2 regions of the Streptomyces sp. NPDC001002 genome follow, and region 1 is predicted to be linked to the other one. Evidence: riboswitches for the same ligand, from Rfam matches in the RefSeq annotation. Region 1 holds a riboswitch; the other holds the start of a gene.
What was found. A riboswitch is a leader RNA that binds a small molecule or an ion and turns the genes downstream of it on or off. The one in region 1 is predicted to bind cobalamin.

Region 1 (6,261 bases):
GGGCCTGGGCGAGAGTGGCACTGCCCGGTGCCCGGCCGTTCTCGACGCGACTGATGTGGGCCTTGTCGTACTTGACCTTCGTACTCAGCGCGTCCTGGGTCAGACCGGCCGCCATCCGGCGCCGCCGCACCTCGGCGCCATAGCCGGCTGCCTTGCCGTTTCCTGATCCGTCCGGCCGGTCGGCGTCACCGTCCCCGCCTGTTGCCGGTTGCCCCTCGCTTCGGCAACCGGCAACCCCCTCATCGGCCTCGTCGAACTCTGATCGCACCTGCTACACCTGTCGTCACATCGTCGCATTCCGGAGTCGGCAACCTACCCGGAGTGACGGCGCGTTCAGCGGGCGCGGCATCACATGCGAGAACGCGAGTTGTGCGCCGCGCCCCTTATCCCTTCACCCACCACCCCGGAGGAATCCGTGCGCCACCATGCCCTGCACAGCCTGATCGCGGCCGCCCTGCTCGCCGTCCCCGCCCTCGTCTGCGCTCCCGCGACCGCGTCCACCGCCCCGGCCACATCGGCCGCCCGCCCGAACTCGGCGCCGAGTCCCCTCCGTCAGGCCATCGTGGACCGCGCCAACACCGCTCTCACCACCGCGCACCGCTACAAAGCGACCCCCAACGGCCCGGTCAGGCTGAGCACGCCCGGCGACTCCGGACACGACAACTACCTGGGCGGCAAGAACCTCAACGAGTACAACGGCTTCAACGGAGACGCGTGGTGCGGCTACTTCGCCCGCGCGATGTGGGCCAACTCGGCCGCGACGCCCACCGACTACAAGTCCTCCCGGGCCTGGGAGACCGGCGTGGGCGACCGGTTCCACCCCTACCGACCCGGACAGCCGCCGCAGCGCGGGGACGTGATCGTGTGGCACAACCACAACAGCCGTGCGCCCAGGGGGCATGTCGCGGTCGTGGTGGCAGTGGGCGGCAGCGACGGCCGCACGGTGACCACCGTCGAGGGCAACGCGGGCCGCGGCTCCGACAGCATCACCATGAAGCAGTACCGCTGGGTAGGCGCCGAGGGACCGAAGCTGCCCGGCCGCAACAACGCCACGCTGAAGGTACGGGGTTACGCCGCCCGCAGCTGAGCCGCACCGGACGAGCGGGCCGTCGGAGAAAAACCGGCGGCCCGTTGTCGTACCCGTCGGGCACACTCGCCCCCATGGACATCGTGATCCGGGCAGCGCACCCCAGCGAATACGAGACCCTCGGCGAGATCACCGCCCAGGCCTATCTCCAGGACGACCTGCTGACCTTCGGGGAGAGCGACTGGTACCTCGGCGAGCTCAGAGACGTGGCCAAGCGGGCGACCGTCGCCGACGTATTGGTCGCCGCGGACGGGGACCGGATCCTCGGCGGGGTCACCTTCGTCACGGCCGGCACGCACATGGCCGAGCGGGCCGGCCCCACCGAGGCCGAGATCCGGATGCTCGCCGTCGACCGGGCCGCCCGCGGCCGGGGCGCCGGCGAGGCACTCGTCCGCGCCTGCGTCGACCGCGCGCGAGCCGCCGAGGACTGCACCGGCATCGTCCTGTCCACCCAGCCGACCATGCGCGCCGCCCACCGCATCTACGAACGCCTCGGCTTCGTCCGCGTCCCGGAGCGCGACTGGAACCCCATTCCGGAGGCCGGCGACTTCGTGCTGCTCACCTATCAGTTGACGTTCTGACACGCTCCGAAGTCGGCGCGCGACACAACATCTAGGGGTGCTACTACAACCCAGCACAAGATGTATGCTCATGCTCGCTGTCGTCGCAGGGGAATCCGGTGCGAATCCGGAACTGTCCCGCAACGGTGTACTCATGCGTGTTCGCACACGTATGGGCGTCAGTCCGAGGACCTGCCGACAGTGCGCCCGACCAAGCCGGTCGGGTGCCATGACGTCCGGGCCTCGTGGAATGGGCCGGGGACGCGACGCCGTCGTGCGTTCGTGGCTGCCCCCTGCCCTCCGCCAGGCCCCCGTGCCCAGCGAGGGAGAGCCCCACGTGACCATCGCGCCAGCCGACCCGGCTTCAGTCACCGCGCCGGAGACCGACGGCCCCGGTACCGCGTTGCTGCGGATCCTGACCGAGCTGACCGCCGACCTCCCCGACGCAGACCCCGGCCGCGTCGCCGCCGCCGCGCTGCGCGGCCGCTCCGCGCAGGCCGACGAGGCCGAACTGCGCGAGCTGGCCACGGAGGCCGCCGCCGGTCTCATCTCGGAGGACCCCGCCTACTCGCAGGTCGCCGCCCGGCTGCTGACCATCTCGATCCGCGCCGAGGCCGCCTCGCAGGGCGTGACGTCCTTCACCGAGTCCGTCGCCGTCGGCCACCGCGAGGGCCTCATCGCCGACCGCACCGCCGAGTTCGTCCGCGTCCACGCGGCCCGCCTCGACGAACTGATCGACCGGCAGGCCGACGACCGCTTCGGCTACTTCGGCCTGCGCACCCTGCACAGCCGCTACCTGCTGCGCCACCCCATCACCCGCAAGGTCGTCGAGACCCCGCAGCACTTCATGCTGCGCGTGGCAGCCGGTCTGGCGGAGGACGACAGCAGGCGTGCGCTCGACGAAGTCGCCTCGCTCTACCGCCTGATGAGCCGGCTCGACTACCTCCCCTCCTCCCCCACGCTCTTCAACTCCGGCACCCGGCACCCCCAGATGTCGTCCTGCTACCTCCTCGACTCCCCGCTGGACGAGCTGGACTCCATCTACGACCGCTACCACCAGGTCGCCCGCCTCTCCAAGCACGCCGGCGGCATCGGCATCGCCTACTCCCGCATCCGCTCCCGGGGTTCACTGATCCGCGGCACGAACGGGCACTCCAACGGCATCGTCCCGTTCCTCAAGACGCTCGACGCCTCCGTCGCCGCCGTGAACCAGGGCGGCCGGCGCAAGGGCGCGGCCGCGGTCTACCTGGAGACCTGGCACTCCGACATCGAGGAGTTCCTGGAGCTGCGGGACAACACCGGTGAGGACGCCCGGCGTACGCACAACCTGAACCTCGCGCACTGGATCCCGGACGAGTTCATGCGGCGGGTCAACGAGGACGGCGTCTGGTCCCTGTTCTCCCCCGCCGATGTGCCCGAACTGGTCGACCTGTGGGGCGCGGAGTTCGACGCCGCGTACCGCAAGGCGGAGGCCGCCGGGCTCGCCCGCAAGACCATCCCGGCCCGCGACCTCTACGGCCGCATGATGCGCACCCTCGCGCAGACCGGCAACGGCTGGCTGACCTTCAAGGACGCGGCCAACCGCACCGCCAACCAGACCGCCGAGCCAGGCCACACGGTCCACTCCTCCAACCTCTGCACGGAGATCCTGGAGGTCACGGACGACGGCGAGACCGCGGTCTGCAACCTGGGCTCGGTCAATCTCGGCGCCTTCGTGGTCGGCCGGGACATCGACTGGGACCGGCTGGACGAGACCGTCCGCACGGCCGTCACCTTCCTCGACCGGGTCGTCGACATCAACTTCTACCCGACCGAGCAGGCGGGCCGCTCCAACGCGAAATGGCGTCCGGTCGGCCTCGGTGCCATGGGCCTCCAGGACGTCTTCTTCAAACTCCGCCTCCCCTTCGACTCCCCCGAGGCCAAGGCCCTCTCCACCCGCATCGCCGAGCGCATCATGCTCGCCGCGTACGAGGCGTCGACGGACCTGGCCGAGCGCAACGGCCCGTTGCCGGCCTGGGAGAAGACCCGCACGGCCCGGGGCGTCCTGCACCCCGACCACTACGACGTCGAACTGACCTGGCCGGAGCGCTGGTCGGCACTGCGGGAACGTATCGCCAGGGTAGGCATGCGCAACAGCCTCCTGCTCGCGATCGCCCCCACCGCCACCATCGCCTCGATCGCGGGCGTCTACGAGTGCATCGAGCCGCAGGTCTCCAACCTGTTCAAGCGCGAGACGCTGTCCGGTGAGTTCCTCCAGGTCAACTCGTACCTGGTCGACGAGTTGAAGAAACTCGGCGTCTGGGACGCCCGCACCCGCGAGGCCCTGCGCGAGGCCAACGGCTCGGTGCAGGCCTTCGCCTGGATCCCGGCGGACGTCCGCGCGCTGTACCGCACGGCGTGGGAGATCCCGCAGCGCGGCCTGATCGACATGGCCGCGGCCCGCACCCCGTACCTGGACCAGTCCCAGTCCCTCAACCTCTTCCTGGAGACCCCGACCATCGGCAAGCTCTCGTCGATGTACGCGTACGCCTGGAAGCAGGGCCTGAAGACGACGTACTACCTGCGGTCGAGGCCGGCGACGAGGATCGCCCGCGCGGCCCAGGCCCAGACCCAAACCCCCATCCCCGTCCAGCAGATCGCCGACCCCGACGCGGTCGCCTGCTCCCTGGAAAACCCCGAGTCCTGCGAGGCATGCCAGTAATGACCACCGAAGCCAAGAACCTTCTCGACCCGGGCTTCGAGCTGACCCTCCGCCCCATGCGCTACCCCGACTTCTACGAGCGCTACCGGGACGCCATCAAGAACACCTGGACCGTCGAGGAGGTCGACCTCCACTCGGACGTCACCGATCTCGCGAAGCTGACGCCGGGTGAGCAGCACATGATCGGCCGGCTGGTCGCGTTCTTCGCGACGGGCGACTCGATCGTGGCGAACAACCTCGTGCTGACGCTGTACAAGCACATCAACTCCCCCGAGGCGCGGCTCTACTTGAGCCGTCAGCTCTTCGAGGAGGCCGTGCACGTCCAGTTCTACTTGACGCTCCTCGACACCTACCTTCCCGACCCGGAGGACAGGGCGGCCGCCTTCGACGCGGTGGAGAACATCCCCTCCATCCGCGAGAAGGCCGAGTTCTGCTTCAAGTGGATCAACGAGGTCGAGAAGCTGGACAGCCTCCAGACCCAGGCCGACCGCCGCCGCTTCCTCCTCAACCTCATCTGCTTCGCCGCTTGCATCGAAGGGCTGTTCTTCTACGGGGCCTTCGCTTACGTGTACTGGTTCCGGAGCCGGGGGCTGCTTCACGGTCTGGCGACCGGCACGAACTGGGTGTTCCGCGACGAGACCATGCACATGTCCTTCGCGTTCGACGTCGTCGACACCGTCCGCAAGGAGGAGCCGGAGCTCTTCGACGACCAGCTCCAGCAGCAGGTGACCGACATGCTGAAGGAGGCCGTCGAGGCGGAGTTGCAGTTCGGGCGTGATCTGTGCGGTGAGGGTCTGCCGGGCATGAACACCGAGTCGATGCGTCAGTACCTGGAGTGTGTCGCCGACCAGCGGCTCCAGCGGCTGGGCTTCGCGCCGGTGTACGGCTCCGAGAACCCCTTCTCCTTCATGGAGTTGCAGGGTGTGCAGGAGCTGACCAACTTCTTCGAGCGCCGCCCGTCGGCGTACCAGGTGGCCGTGGAGGGGTCGGTCGACCTCGACGAGGACTTCTGACGTCAAGTCCTGGGACGGCCCATGGAGCTTCCATGGGCCGTCCATGGACCTGCTATGCGGCGGCAAAGTTCTTCCGGCGCATCTGGTTCCGCCTCCATGGCCCCGGTTACGTTCTGGCCGTCCTGTTCATGCCATGCATAGCGGCAGCACAGGGTGTTCAAGATGTCATGCTCATGACTGCGCACTCTGCCGCCGCTACGCGCGTCACGGGCCTGCCGAAACCCCACCGTTGGAGGCAGTACCCCATGCGTGAGTCACGCCCGAGCAAGCGCCGCCGGAGTCTGCGAAGACTTCTGGCCCTGTCCGTTCCCGCCTTCGCCCTCACCGTCGCGGGCCTGATGGCGGCACCGGCCGCCGGGGCCCAGACCGCCCCGGCCACCTCCTCCGCCACTCCCCACACCACCCGCGTCACCCAGAACTCGACCGCCCTCACCTCCCCCTCCCGCCAGACCTTCCACTCCACCGGCAAGGCCGGGCAGAAGGTGCCGACCACGCACCTGTGCGCCACCGCGGCCCCGGGTCAGGCGTCCTGCTTCGCGCAGCGGCGTACCGACATCAAGCAGAGCCTGGCCGCCGCGCTCGCCGCCGCGCCCTCGGGGCTCAGCCCGGCCAATCTGCACAGTGCGTACAACCTGCCCTCGACCGGCGGTTCCGGTCTGACCGTCGCGGTCGTGGACGCGTACAACGACCCCAACGCCGAGTCGGACCTGGCCACTTACCGCTCGCAGTACGGCCTGTCGGCGTGCACGAAAGCCAACGGCTGCTTCAAGCAGGTCAGTCAGACCGGTTCCACCACCTCGCTGCCCTCGAACGACACCGGCTGGGCGGGTGAGGAGGCGCTGGACATCGACATGGTCAGCGCGGTCTGCCCCAACTGCAACATCACGCTCGTAGAAGCGA
Region 2 (6,261 bases), on a different contig from region 1:
ACCGTACGCGCAGCACACTTGGAGACCGCACAACACAAAGGCAGGGAGGTCACAGCTCTCCCTGCCACTACCAACCTATAGCGCACCGGGGGCCTTGCGGCAAGGCCCCCATCGTGGCGCACAATCACCGACCCGGGCCAAAAGGCGCCCACAGACGGGTGGACCGTATCGACGCACACCACCTGGGCCCGTCGAGCCGACGCCCTGCCGCACACCCCATCTTCGGAGCCTCGGAGCCAACTACGTGAACCCCCTCACCACCAGCGCGTTCGACCTTCCCGACCGGCTCTCCGCGAAAGCCGACCCGGCCCTGATCTCCGGCGACGAGCAGCACTTCGCGGCCATCGCGGCGTGCCTGGAGGAGTCGATCGCCGAGCTGACCGAGCGCCTCGACACCGCCCGCAGGGCACCCGGCGGTCTCGGCCGGGAGGCGATGGACCGGGACACCGAGGTCCACCAGGTGACCGCCCGGCTGCGCACCCTGCGCCGCTTCGGCCTGGATCTGTGCCTGGGGCACATGGTCCTCGCGGACGGCTCCGAGCCCGTGTACGTCGGACGCCTCGGCCTCACCGACAGCACGGGCCGTCGGCTGCTGCTCGACTGGCGCTCCCCCGCGGCCGAGCCGTTCTTCGGCGCCACCCACGCCAACCCGATGGGTCTGGCGAGCCGCCGCAGGTACCGCTGGTCCGAGGGCCGGATCAGCGACTACTGGGACGAGGTGTTCAGCGCCGACGGGTTCGCGGGGCATGCCGCGCTCGACGACCAGTCCGCCTTCATCGCCAGTCTCGGCAGCAATCGGTCGTCCCGGATGCGGGACGTGCTCGGCACCATCCAGGCCGACCAGGACGCCATCATCCGCGCGGGCTCCCGCGGCACGCTCGTCGTCGACGGCGGACCGGGCACGGGCAAGACCGTCGTCGCCCTGCACCGCTCCGCCTACCTCCTGTACTCCGACCCGCGTCTCGGCCATCGCCGTGGCGGTGTCCTGTTCGTCGGTCCGCACCGGCCCTACCTGGACTACGTCTCCGACGTCCTGCCCAGCCTCGGCGAGGAGGGCGTGCAGACCTGCATCCTGCGGGACCTCGTCGCCGAGGGAGCCGCGGCGGCGGTCGAGAGCGACCCCGACGTGGCCGCCCTCAAGTCGTCCGCGGACCTGGTGAAGGCGATCGAGAGGGCCGTCAGGTTCTACGAGGAGCCGCCCGCCAAGGGCATGACGGTCACGACCCACTGGTCCGACATCCCGCTGACCCCCGACGACTGGGCCGTGGCGTTCGACGCGGCGGAGCCCGGAACCCCGCACAACGAGGCGCGCGAGCAGGTCTGGGAGGAGCTGCTCACGCTCCTCATGGAGAAGCACGAGGGGGACGCCCCGACCACCCTGCTGCGCAAGTCGCTGCTGCAGAACCGGGCGCTGCTGACGGCCTTCAACCGCGCCTGGCCGCTGCTCGAAGCGATCGACCTGGTCGGCGATCTGTGGACGGTCCCCGCCTATCTGCGGATGTGCGCCCCCTGGCTGGACCGCGACGACGTGCAGAAGCTGCAGCGCGCGGAGGCCCAGGCCTGGACGGTGTCCGACCTCCCCTTCCTGGACGCGGCGCGACAGCGGCTCGGTGACCCTGAGGCGGCGCGGCGCGAGCGTCGGCACAAGGCCGTCCTCGCCGCCCAGCGCGAGCGCATGACCCAGGTCGTCGACAACCTGATCGAGGCCGTGGCCACCTCGGGCGACGACGGCGACGAGGGCATCGGCCTGGTGAAGATGCTGCGCGGCGAGGACGCCCAGGTCAGCCTCGTCGACGAGGCCGAACTGACCACCGTCGACCCGGACTTGCTCGCCGGCCCGTTCGCGCACGTCGTCGTGGACGAGGCGCAGGAGCTGACCGACGCGGAGTGGCAGATGCTGCTGGTGCGGTGTCCGTCCCGGAGCTTCACCATCGTCGGGGACCGCGCCCAGGCCCGGCACGGGTTCACGGAGTCGTGGCAGGAACGGCTCGAACGCATCGGGCTCAACCGGATCGACGTGGCCTCGCTGAGCATCAACTACCGCACGCCGGAAGAGGTCATGGCCGAGGCCGAGCCGGTCATCCGGGCCGCGCTCCCGGACGCCAACGTCCCGACCTCCATCCGCAGCAGCGGCATCCCCGTCGTCCACGGACCCGCCTCGGATCTGACCGACGTCCTCGACACCTGGCTCACCGCGCACGACGACGGGATCGCCTGCGTCATCGGCGATCCCACGTTCCGGGCGACGTCCCGCGTCCGCTCCCTGACTCCCGAGCTGTCGAAGGGACTCGAGTTCGACCTGGTCGTCCTCGTCGACCCGGAGAAGTTCGGCGAGGGCATCGAAGGAGCGGTCGACCACTATGTGGCGATGACCCGGGCGACCCAGCAACTCGTCGTCCTCACCAGCTGACCACCCCTCCTACGACCAGGGCTGATCCGGTCCCGAGTGGGCCGGCTCACCCTCCGGATGGTGGACGCGGCGCTTCGGTCCGTCGCGTCACCCCGTAGGCTGGCGGATGCAGCTGGTTCGCCCCGTCCGCCAGACGGGATGCGTCGCAAGAGGGAACCCGGTGGGAATCCGGGACTGCCCCGCAGCGGTGAGCGGGAACGACCGCCGTCATACGCACTGGGCCCACGAAGGGCTTGGGAAGCGACGGCCAGTAGGAGTCCGCCGGGAGACCGGAGGACGTGCCCGCGAGTCCGAAGACCTGCCACCTGCCCGCGTACGGCCGATTCGTGCGCGGACATCCCGGTGACCTCGTGGGCGGGTCGGCGTACATACCAGGCGGACGACCGCGCGGTTCCCATTGCCGCTCAGGGTCGTGCCCGCCCGGTCTCGTCACCCTTCGCGCTCGCGTCCCGTCGCCGGGATCTCAGGGATCCATCTCGCGAAGGAGATCTCCGTGACCACCAGGACCGCAGCCGCGGCAGCGCGGGCCACCGTGTACGGCTACCCCCGCCAGGGCCCGGACCGGGAACTGAAGAAGGCCATCGAGGGCTACTGGAAGGGCCGCGTCACCGCCGACGCCCTGCGCGCCACGGCCGCAGAGCTCCGTGCCACCAACTGGCGGGAGCTGGCGAAGGCCGGCGTCGACGAGGTGCCGACCGGCGACTTCTCGTACTACGACCACGTCCTCGACGCCACCGTCATGGTCGGCGCCGTCCCCGCCCGCCACCGCGCCGCCGTCGAAGCGGACGCTCTGGACGGCTACTTCGCCATGGCGCGCGGCACCCAGGACGTGGCGCCGCTGGAGATGACGAAGTGGTTCGACACCAACTACCACTATCTGGTGCCCGAGTTGGGGCCCGACAGCGTCTTCACCGCCGACTCGACCAAGCAGGTCGAGGAGTTGGCGGAGGCCCTGGCCCTCGGGCTGAACGCCCGTCCGGTGCTGGTCGGCCCGATCACGTACCTCCTGCTGGCGAAGCCGGCTCCGGGCGTACCTGCCGACTTCGACCCCCTCACCCTGCTCGACCGACTGCTGCCGGTGTACGCCGACGTCCTCGCCGACCTGCGCGCTGCGGGCGCCGAGTGGGTGCAGCTGGACGAGCCCGCCCTGGTCCAGGACCGCACCCCGGCCGAGCTGAACGCCGCCACGCGCGCCTACCGTGACCTCGGTGGCCTCACCGACCGGCCGAAGATCCTGGTCGCCTCGTACTTCGACCGGCTCGGCGAGGCGCTGCCGGTGCTGGCGAAGGCGCCGGTGGAGGGGCTCGCGCTGGACTTCACCGAGGCCGCCGCGGCCAACCTCGACGCGCTGGCCGCCGTGGGCGGACTGCCCGGCAAGCGGCTGGTCGCCGGTGTGGTCAACGGCCGCAACATCTGGGTGAACGACCTGTCCGCGTCCCTTTCCACCCTCGGCACCCTGCTCGGCCTCGCCGACCGGGTCGACGTGTCCGCCTCCTGCTCGCTGCTGCACGTGCCGCTCGACTCCGCCCGGGAGCGGGACATCGAGCCGCAGATCCTGCGCTGGCTGGCGTTCGCGAAGCAGAAGACGGCCGAGATCGTCACCCTCGCCAAGGGGCTCGCCCAGGGCACCGACACGATCGCCGCCGAACTCGCCGCCAACCGTGCGGACTTGGCCTCCCGCGCGGGCTCGCCGATCACGCACGACCCGGCGGTACGGGCCCGAGCCGCCGCCGTCACGGAGGCCGACGCCCGCCGCTCCCAGCCGTACGCCACACGTGCCACGGCCCAGCGTGCCCACCTCGGTCTGCCGCTGCTGCCGACCACCACGATCGGCTCCTTCCCGCAGACCGGTGAACTGCGCACCGCCCGCGCGGACTTGAGGGCTGGCCGGATCGACACGGCCGGCTACGAGGAGCGCATCAGGGCCGAGATCCAGGAGGTCATCTCCTTCCAGGAGAAGACCGGTCTGGACGTCCTGGTGCACGGCGAGGCCGAACGCAACGACATGGTCCAGTACTTCGCCGAGCAGCTCACGGGGTACCTGGCCACGCAGCACGGCTGGGTGCAGTCCTACGGCACCCGTTACGTCCGCCCGCCGATCCTGGCCGGCGACATCTCCCGCCCCGAGCCGATGACCGTGCACTGGACGACGTACGCCCAGTCCCTCACCCCGCGCCCGGTCAAGGGCATGCTCACCGGGCCGGTCACCATGCTCGCCTGGTCCTTCGTCCGGGACGACCAGCCGCTCGGCGACACCGCCCGGCAGGTGGCGCTCGCCCTGCGCGAGGAGGTCAACGACCTTGAGGCGGCCGGGACTTCGGTGATCCAGGTCGACGAGCCCGCCCTGCGCGAGACGCTCCCGCTGCGCACCGCCGATCGTGCCGCGTATCTGGCGTGGGCGACCGAGGCGTTCCGGCTCAGCACGGGTGGGGTGCGGCCGGACACGCAGATCCACACCCACATGTGCTACGCCGAGTTCGGGGACATCGTCCAGGCCATCGACGATCTCGACGCGGACGTCATCAGCCTGGAGGCGGCCCGCTCGCACATGCAGGTCGCGCGCGAACTCGCCGCCCACGGCTATCCGCGCGAGGCGGGACCGGGCGTGTACGACATCCACTCGCCGCGGGTGCCTAGCGCGGAGGAGGTCGCCGATCTACTGCGTACCGGGCTCAGGGCCATCCCCGCCGAGCGGTTGTGGGTCAACCCCGACTGCGGTCTCAAGACCCGCGGTTGGCCGGAGACCCGTGCGTCGCTGGAGAACCTGGTCGCCGCCGCCCGCACGGTCCGTGAGGAACTGCCCGGGGCCTGACATCGGGTCCTGAGGTCGGGTCCGTTCGGCCGGGGAGGGACGCCGAGGCCCCCTCCCCGGCCGGCACACGTGCCTGCGCGCAGTGTCCAATGGAGACCGCCACACCACCGACCGCACCAGGAGGAGCCGTCCGTGACCAGCCGTGTCACCTTCATCTCGCCCGCGATGAGCACCTCGCTGCGCCAGGCACGTTTCGACGACGGGGGTTCGATCGAGGCCGGCGGTGAGGCGGGGGCCCGTGCCGCGGCCGGCGCCCTGCCCTCGGCCGCGCGTGTCGTCGTGTCGCCCGGTGTGCGCTGTCGTCAGACGGCGACCGCGTTGGGCCTCAACGGGTGCGAGGAAGCAGCGGAGTTGGCGGGGCTGGACGTGGGGCGCTGGCGGGGGCTCACGCTCGCAGAGGTCGGTGCCGGTGAGCCCGAGGCGGTGGCACAGTGGCTCGCCGATCCCGCGTCGGCTCCGCACGGCGGGGAGTCCGTCGAGGAGTTGTGCGCGCGGGTGGCACGGTGGCTGGAGGCGTCCCTCGGCGCGGACGGCCGTACGCTCGCCGTGGTCGAACCGGATGTCGTACGGGCCGCGGTGGTGCACGCGTTGGGCGCGCCCGCGGCGGCTTTCTGGCGGGTGGACGTGCTGCCGTTGACGGCCACCACGGTCAGTGGGCGGGCGGGCCGGTGGAACGTGCGGGTCGGAGACCCGCTGGAGACGGCCGGGGCGGCCGGAGTCCCGCCGGCCGGCGGGTCATGACGCCGTGTCCCTGTGCTCACGTAACTGCGTGATGATCGCGCGGCGCGGCTGACACCGCCCGCCCCGTCCTCCGGGTCGTGTCAGTGCGGTGCGGGCACCGCCGTACTCGCCGGCACCGTGGCCGGCTTCGGGTTCAGCAGCCGTTCGGCCAACTCGCCGAAAGCCAGGCCGAATCCGCCCCACAGGGTGATCTGCATGGCCAGCGCGGAGAGCCGGAAGCGCCACAGCACGGTGGCCGGGAAGTCCGCGGGGACCTCGTTGATCACCGGCAGGAACGCGTACGCCAGCCCGATCACCA

Region 2: linked by a shared signal. The riboswitch ahead of metE (5-methyltetrahydropteroyltriglutamate--homocysteine S-methyltransferase) and the one ahead of ACWDR3_RS31215 (ribonucleoside-diphosphate reductase subunit alpha) in region 1 are both predicted to bind cobalamin.

Annotation. Positions count from the first base shown of each region.
Region 1 is NZ_JBSFLV010000084.1:23,173-29,433, reverse strand. It holds gene ACWDR3_RS31230 (nSTAND1 domain-containing NTPase) at 1-130, opposite strand, end outside; gene ACWDR3_RS31225 (CHAP domain-containing protein) at 416-1,087, shown strand; gene ACWDR3_RS31220 (GNAT family N-acetyltransferase) at 1,162-1,668, shown strand; cobalamin riboswitch at 1,733-1,861, shown strand; gene ACWDR3_RS31215 (ribonucleoside-diphosphate reductase subunit alpha) at 1,985-4,348, shown strand; gene ACWDR3_RS31210 (ribonucleotide-diphosphate reductase subunit beta) at 4,348-5,361, shown strand; gene ACWDR3_RS31205 (putative Ig domain-containing protein) at 5,607-6,261, shown strand, end outside.
Region 2 is NZ_JBSFLV010000120.1:10,302-16,562, forward strand. It holds gene helR (RNA polymerase recycling motor ATPase HelR) at 245-2,410, shown strand; cobalamin riboswitch at 2,507-2,730, shown strand; gene metE (5-methyltetrahydropteroyltriglutamate--homocysteine S-methyltransferase) at 2,904-5,222, shown strand; gene ACWDR3_RS36585 (histidine phosphatase family protein) at 5,355-5,963, shown strand; gene ACWDR3_RS36590 (CbtA family protein) at 6,044-6,261, opposite strand, start outside.